Linked DNA regions of Acetivibrio cellulolyticus CD2. The protein of the gene in region 1 interacts with the protein of each later gene in a pairwise test. Links are inferred from orthologs where the notes say so. Each region holds a gene or a part of one and is shown on either strand. Other genes may lie near its edges.

What was found. The genes of interacting proteins can lie anywhere in the genome.
Region 2: the proteins of ACECE_RS0223765 (region 1) and grpE interact in binary tests that used the Escherichia coli proteins (3 or more experiments, as listed by UniProt). The link is inferred for Acetivibrio cellulolyticus CD2 from one-to-one orthologs.

Annotation. Positions count from the first base shown.
Region 1 is NZ_JH556659.1:872,123-877,553, reverse strand. The notes cover bases 1,611-4,451. They hold ACECE_RS0223765 (Nramp family divalent metal transporter), read right to left. Parts: upstream 3,765-4,451; coding sequence 2,457-3,764; downstream 1,611-2,456. Other genes in these bases: ACECE_RS0223760 (metal-dependent transcriptional regulator), read right to left, coding at 3,988-4,451; ACECE_RS0223770 (DUF7309 domain-containing protein), read right to left, coding at 1,611-2,280. In the rest of the region: ACECE_RS0223775 (peptide chain release factor 3), read left to right, coding at 1-1,088; more of ACECE_RS0223770, read right to left, coding at 1,267-1,610; more of ACECE_RS0223760, read right to left, coding at 4,452-4,458; ACECE_RS31375 (hypothetical protein), read left to right, coding at 4,578-4,727; ACECE_RS0223750 (KilA-N domain-containing protein), read right to left, coding at 4,796-5,431. UniProt on the Escherichia coli protein: H(+)-stimulated, divalent metal cation uptake system. Involved in manganese and iron uptake. Can also transport cadmium, cobalt, zinc and to a lesser extent nickel and copper. Involved in response to reactive oxygen.
Region 2 is NZ_JH556657.1:238,246-241,137, forward strand. It holds grpE (nucleotide exchange factor GrpE), read right to left. Parts: upstream 1,807-2,892; coding sequence 1,195-1,806; downstream 1-1,194. Other genes in the region: dnaK (molecular chaperone DnaK), read right to left, coding at 1-1,149; hrcA (heat-inducible transcriptional repressor HrcA), read right to left, coding at 1,831-2,892. UniProt on the Escherichia coli protein: Participates actively in the response to hyperosmotic and heat shock by preventing the aggregation of stress-denatured proteins, in association with DnaK and GrpE. It is the nucleotide exchange factor for DnaK and may function as a thermosensor.

The DNA of each region.
Region 1 (5,431 bases):
GGCCAATTGGTATAGATGGTGACTTTAAAGGCGTCTACAATAGGAAGCTTGGTCAGATCGAATTATTCGAAGGTGGAGACCATGGGCAAACTGCTGTTTCATCAAGTAAAGGAAACGTAGACGACAAAATTTTTGCCGACCTTTTAGGTGATCATTATCATAATAAGTTATGCGAAGATATAGAGCTTTTAGATATGGCAGGAGACGAATTTGACAAGAAAAAATTACTTAAAGGTGAATTAACGCCTATATTCTTTGGAAGTGCCATGACCAATTTTGGTGTTCAGCCTTTCCTTGAAGAGTTTCTTGCTCTTGCACCAAAGCCTGGTATAAAAAACTCAACTGCTGGCGAAGTTGATCCGGATTGGGACAAATTCACAGCTTTTGTCTTCAAGATACAGGCAAATATGAATCCTGCTCACAGAGACAGGATAGCCTTTATGAGAATATGTTCAGGACGTTTCTCAAGAGGAATGGAAGTAAACCACGTGCAACAGGGTAAGCAAATAAAGCTTTCACAACCTCAGCAATTTATGGCTCAGGAACGTACAATTATTGAAGAGGCGTATGCCGGTGATATAATAGGCGTTTTTGATCCTGGTATTTTCAACATTGGAGATACCCTTTGCGAGGCAAATGGTGACCTAAAATTTGAAGGTATACCTATCTTCCCAGCCGAACATTTTGCAAGAGTCATGTCCACAGATACAATGAAGCGCAAGCAGTTTATAAAAGGAATTAACCAGCTGTCTGAAGAAGGCGCCATACAGGTATTCAAGCAAGTAGATATAGGTATTGAAGCATTAATTATCGGTACCGTAGGAGCACTCCAGTTTGAAGTTCTTGAATACAGACTAAAAAATGAATATGGTGTCGATTTAAGAATTCAACACTTGCCATTTAAACATGCCAGGTGGATTGATGGTTCGGGAATTGATCCAAGGAGCTTTACACTTACCAGTTCTACAATGATAGCAGAGGATGAAAATGAAAGATACGTGCTTCTCTTTGAAAATGAGTGGTCAATACGTTGGGCTGAAGAAAAGAATAGTTCATTAAAGCTTTACGATATCGCAAAAAATGGATAGAACAAATATTAAAGTTCTCTTTGATTAAAAATCAGCATATTAAAATAATTAAAACTCGGTGGCTAAAAGGTGAATGCCCCCGAGTTTTCTATTTTATTGCATTTATTATTTTTTCGACAAGAAAACTGACTATATTTCCCGGGAAATCTCTTTTTTTCAACGACATTTATCCATGATATTAGAGAAATTGTTCCAATCCTTTTCTAAATTCCTGAATACTATACAATTCCTCAACAGTCTGCAATTCTATGCCAAGTTTTAACGATATAGGCTCAAGCATTTGAAATGCCTTTTTCCTCTGGACAACAATAACCTCTGGTATCTGCTTATTCCTTGCTAGCAGGTCAATAAATTCATCACGGAATTCTCCAATATACCCCTCAAAATCAGAAGTCATTTTCATATCCAGCATTACTCCACTTTCAGCTTCAGCAATCATGAACATCAACGGGTAAAAAGGTCTCCCGCTTTCTTTAACCATAGCAGGCGCATTAAAAAAGTCAACTTCCCATACTCCGGTTTTTCTAAGCCTATTATCTTTAATCCTTTTAAGTGCAATTTCATTAACTTTTTCATATTCATTATTGTTTTCTTCCAGGTCAAGGTTTATATACTTATCTTCCCATAACACTTTTTTATTTTCAACCCTGGAGGCCCTTACCAGAATTTTATTTTCGTCTTCAGGTTTTAGCAATTCTTCGTCTTCCCTGCATCTTAAAGCGACATTTACAATCTGTTCTAATGCATAAGCCATATATTTGACTTCACTTTTGCTAATCTGGGATGGAAAGTAATTTGGCTTATAATTTCTAAATTGAGGCCACTGTTTCTTCCCCCTAAATTTCAGCCCTAACTGCTTAATTATATTTAAATCTTCTCTATTTAGACTCTCTCTATCCTCAAAATACATTGTTATACAATTTTGTATATATCCCAAATCATCAAAAGGAACATTAGGATACAAAGTGTCCATATAAGACTTTAATCCGTCATCTCCAACATAAATACTTATTCCAAATACCTGACCAGCATTACCCATAACACAGCAATACCCTATCTCATGTGTATCTATATTCTCTACTCCAAAAATATCAATATCAGCTATCCAGTTCCAGCATTCGGTCTCTTTAAACCTGACAGCTGCCTCATATAAACGTTTCCACTCATCCAGTTCTATCTTTTCACTTTTCAAAATTCTTACCACCTTTATAATTAAGTACAAAGTAAAGTTTTGTCCCATCCTGTAATATATCATATACTTTGTAGTTTAAAAATACTTTACCAAAAATATCTTATTATTTTTATTCTATAGCAATCCAAGTTGTCCTTATCAAAAGGAAGTTCATTAGCGATTTTCAAATCATGCTGCTATACTTGCCCTGTAAATGTAAATAACAGTAAGACCACATTTGCAGCTATTATTATACTTGTTATCAGCCACCCTATCATATTTGTTAAAGGTTTATTTACCAATGATCCCATAAGATCTTTACGTCTGGTAATAAGCAACATTGGAATGATGGCAACAGGAAGAACAAAGCTTAATGTAACCTGGCTTAAAACAAGTGCTTGCATTGGATTGATGCCTAGTGCAATGATAAGCATCCCGGGAAACATGGTTACGAGCCTGGTTACATTATCATTTATATTGAGTCCGACAAAACCCTGCATTATAGTCTGTCCTGCCATAGTTCCTACTGCTGATGAAGAAAGGCCGGATGCGATGAGGGCCAACCCGAAAGCACCGCTTGATGCTGCACCCAATAAAGGCGACAAAGACTGATGTGCCTGCTCAATTGAGTCTACAGCTATTCCGTTTCGAAAAAAAACAGCTGCTGATACAATAACCATTGCTGCATTGACAATAAATGCTATATTCATCGCAATTGTTATATCTATCCTCTCCATTTTCAAATGCTTTATCTTATCTTGCTCTGTTAAATCTTTGTTTCTATGCTGTACAAGCTGAGAATGTAAATAGATTACATGCGGCATAACTGTTGCGCCAAGCATACCAACTGCAATTAGTATTGCATTGCCATTTGGCAGCGATGGAACTAAAAGATGAAGACCTGCTAATGTAAAATCGGGCTTGGCTAAAAACAACTCCATAGTATAGGATATACAAATAACTGCTACAAGAATTGAAATGATAACCTCTACAATACGTTGACCATATTTGCCTATGTAAACAATAAAAAAGGTTAGAATTGCAGTTATCAAGGCAGCATATACCATAGGAATGCGGAACAATAAGTAAAATCCCAAAGTGCCGCCAAGAAATTCTGCCAAATCAGTTGCCATCGCTGCCAGCTCAGCAACCACCCAGAAGCACCAGTTGGTTCTTTTTGAAAATACCTTACTGCACATCTGAGGGAGGTTTTGACCAGTTGCTATTCCAAGTTTTGCTGACATGGATTGCAGGAAAATAGCCATAAGATTACTCCAAAGTATAACCCAGATCAGATTATAATTAAATTTTGATCCCCCACTAATGTTTGTTGCAAAATTTCCAGGATCAATATATGCAACACTAACAATAAAAGCTGGGCCAAGAAACTTAAGTAATGTTTTAACTTTACTTATAAACTTTCCACTGCTTCTAGTTGCAACCCTTCCCACTATTAATTGTTCCCCTTGGGATTCAACTGTTTGAGCATAGCTTTCTTCAAGCACCTTAAGCACCTCTCTTGCACACTTGTTTACTTTAATTGCCCCAAAGATTTTGGGCGACTAATTACTTTAGTCCAGTCTAATTTTGTTTACTTAATCTACAATATGAGTAATAAATAGAATGTGTTACATTTACATAACAGCATTTTTGAAATCAAATAACGACAGGAATTGCAGAAATGAAAAAGGAACCCGTCAAGTTCCTATAAGTGAGAATTTATGAAATTTATTCTTTAGAAAACTGCTCATATTTTTCGAAAATATCAGGATTTTGCTCAAGGAACTTATTAAAGGTGTTGATCTTTTGTAGTGTTGAAGCTGATACAGTATGTTCAATCAGCTCTGTTTCTGTTAAGACATCTTCACAGACTCCCAAACTTTTCAAGAACGACTCAATAACATGATGCCGTTGCAAAAGGAATTTCCCAACTTCCTTACCATCTTCGGTTAAAAGTATAATTCCATATTTTTTATAGTTAAGCAGTCCTAATGCACTTAGCTTTTGAACCATTTTTGTGGCTGATGATGCTGCAACATTTAAGAGCTCAGAAAGTGTATTTATGCGCATATAACCTTCTACAAGGCTGTTCCTGTATATCATCTCCAGATAGTCTTCCATTGCTGAGGTTAAAAGCTTTTTGTTTTGCTCAAGCAGCTGGTAACCGCGAACAGTATGAAATTTAGATACTTCATCCATTCAATCACAACCTTTTTAAAACCAAGGAATAGCTATTCTCTATATTAATTATATTCGGAGCATACTGATTTTATTTTACATATATTATTTTTCATAACTCTTTAAGGAAGGTTACTATTTTGAAACAAGTTGTAATCTCATCATCACAAAGAACTTCTTTGTCTGCTTGTGATGCCTTGGGCAAAACAACAGTTTCAATTATATTTTCAGATATATACTCTTCTGTGAAAAACCAATTACCAATAGCTCTTATTGCTCTTGCATATTGACTTTATATTCCTCGTGAAATTTACCACAGTAATAAATTCATGTCTATGTATTTTTTTAAACGCAATTTCTATTTGCCTTCAAGTTTTTTTATTGTATCCGTATCAAGCTCCTGAATTGCTTTCAACTGACGAATGGCTAATTGATTCAGCAATTTAAGCCTTTCTGATTGTTGTTTACCTTGTTCTATTAATATGGAATTATAACTCTCCATGTTGGCTAAAACCAGCAATTGGTTTAGCGTAGAATAATCTCTAATATTTCCTCCTTTATCAGAATTCTTCTCTCTCCACTGCTTAGCCGTAATTCCGAACAAAGCAACATTCAACACATCTGCTTCACTGGCATATGTCATAGAAATCTGAAATGGCATCAATTCCGGTGGTAGTAATTTTTCCTTTATAGCATCAGTATGAATTCTATAGTTCAATTTGGAAATTTCTCTATTCAAATTCCAACCTAAAGAAAATCTGCTACTTTCATCGCTCTTTAATCTTTTATAATCCTTAATAATATAGAGCTTAAACTCAGCTGATATCCATGATGCAAATTCAAAAGCGATATCAGAGTGAGCAAATGTACCGCCATAACGTCCCGATTTTGAAACAAGACCAATTGCATTCGTCTTTTCTATCCATTTTTGTGGTGATAGTGTAAAAGCATTTGATCCAGCTTGATTTCTAAAGGAGTCGAATTCGACCCCTTT
Region 2 (2,892 bases), on another replicon or contig:
TATCAATCTTGTAAATACCCCGCCAAGAGTTTCAATACCAAGTGAAAGCGGAGTTACGTCAAGAAGCAGCAAATCTTTAACTTCACCTGTGAGAACTCCAGCCTGTATAGCAGCACCTACAGCAACACATTCGTCAGGATTTATACCTTTGAAAGGCTCCTTGCCAAAATACTTCTTAACGGCTTCCTGAACAGCAGGTATTCTTGAAGAACCACCAACCAATAGAATCTTATCTATTTTGTCTGGACTAAGGTTAGCATCCTGCATTGCACGTCTTGTCGGTTCCATAGTCTTTTCAACAAGATCAGCTGTCAATTCATCAAATTTTGCTCTTGAAATTGTAACATCAAGGTGCTTTGGCCCAGTCGCATCAGCTGTAATAAACGGAAGATTTACGTTTGTTGTTGTAACACCGGATAATTCAATTTTTGCTTTTTCTGCAGCTTCTTTAAGTCTCTGCATAGCCATTTTGTCATTCTTCAAATCTATGCCGTTTTCTCTCTTGAAAGTATCAACAAGGTGATTCATTATTCTTTCGTCAAAATCATCTCCACCAAGTCTATTGTTACCATGTGTTGCCAAAACTTCAAATACTCCGTCACCAATTTCAAGCAAGGATACGTCAAACGTACCTCCACCAAGGTCAAATACAAGTATTTTCTGTTCATGTTCCTTATCAAGGCCATAAGCCAACGCCGCTGCAGTAGGTTCGTTTATTATCCTTAAAACTTCAAGTCCTGCAATTTTACCGGCATCCTTTGTAGCCTGTCTTTGTGCGTCACTGAAATATGCAGGAACTGTTATAACAGCCTGAGACACTTTTTCACCTAAGTAGGCCTCAGCATCAGTCTTAATCTTTTGAAGAATCATTGCTGAGATTTCCTGTGGAGTATAAGAACCGTCGTCTACTTTTACCTTTCTGTCTGTACCCATATCTCTTTTAATGGATATTACTGTCCTCTCAGGGTTTGTAATAGCCTGTCTTTTAGCAACCTGTCCTACAAGTCTTTCACCTGTCTTTGAAAAAGCTACAACTGATGGGGTTGTTCTACCTCCTTCAGAATTTGCTATAACAACAGGTTCTCCACCTTCCATTACCGCCACACATGAGTTTGTGGTTCCTAAGTCTATTCCAATTACCTTAGCCATAATAAAGCCTCCTTCTATTAATATATATTTTTTTACGTTAAATTTCTAGTTTGCTACCTTAACCATACTGTGTCTTATAACTTTGTCCTTAAAAATGTATCCCTTTTGGAACTCTTCTGCTACAACATTTTCTCCATATTGTTCATCATCTATATGTGAAACAGCGTTATGCAGATTTGGATCAAACTCTTTACCTACAGCTTCTATAGCTTCAACATTGAGTTTCTTCATTACATCCTTGAACTGACGGTATACAAGATCTATTCCCTCTTTAAGTGAATTGTCCCCTGCATCGTTGTTTGCCGCCTGAACTGCTCTTTCTATGTTGTCAATTACAGGCAGGAAAGCAGCAACAACATCAATTGTAGCATCTAGATACAAAGCCTCTTTTTCTCTGGCAGTCCTTTTTTTAAAGTTATCAAACTCAGCCGCTGTTCTTTGCAGCATGTTGAAATAATCATCACACTGTTTTGTCTTTTCTTCAAGCTTTGACTTTAATTCTTCAACTTCCTGACTGGAAGCTGAATCTTCTGCCTGATTGCAACCACAACCACAATCGCATTCAGTTTCTGCCCCATCACCAAGACCTTTGTCTAAATACTCATCTTTATTCATATTTTGCTCTTTGTCGTTTTTGAAATTATCTTTCTTCTTCATTGGAATCTGTTAACCCTCCTTTGATTATAAATTCTTATCTCTATTCAAATCCTTGAAGTTTGTACCAATTAATCTATCAATTTCTTCATTTATTTTTCTTCTGACATAATTCATTGCTGCAAGAACCCTTGCATATTCCATTCTTGTTGGTCCAATAATTCCTATCGTTCCAATAACCAAACCGCCTAAATTATAGGTAGCCGTTATCAAGCTGCAATCCTGCATTTCCTCAATCTTGTTTTCTTTACCTATCTGAATATTAATACCACCATTATTATCATCACTGCCTATACTGCTAAGCACTAAAGATAGTATATCCTTTGTATCCATCAGGTTTAAAAATTCTCTTGCCTTAACAACGTCACTAAATTCCGGAAAATTCAATATATTGGTAGTACCATCAAGATATACTTCTGAAGCATCAATTTGATTAATGCATTCGGTCACGCCGTTTAAGATCGGCAACAATAACTCCTGGGATGACCCTATTAAAATCTCAATTTCCCTTATTACTACTATATTAATTTGTTCTAATGTAAGGCCACTTAATTTTTCATTAAAAATGTTTGAAACCCTTATTAAAAACTCGGGAGATACCGTATCCGGTATCTTAACCAAACTATTCTTAACAATCCCTGCATTGGTAACTACAACTACCAGTGCACTGCCTCTTTCAATTGGAACAACCTGAACAGCTTTTAAAACACTGTTTTTTCTTTCAGGTGTTGCTGCCATTGAGGTGTATTTCGTAAAACGTGACATGGTAGCAGATGCCTGCCTTAAAAGCTGACTGAGCTCATTGATTTTGGTCTCCATTTCACGCTTAATAGTATTTATCTCCTCAACAGTAAGTTCACAGGCTTTCATCAACTGATCCACATAAAACCTGTATCCCTTATCGGAAGGTATTCTACCAGCTGATGTATGCGGCTGTGTAAGATAACCCATCTCCTCAAGATCCGCCATCTCATTCCTTATTGTAGCAGAACTAAGTCCCAACTCGTGTTTTTTTGAAACTGACCTAGAACCTATAGGTTCAGCGGTACTGATGTAATCGTCGATAATTGCATGCAAAATCAACCTCTT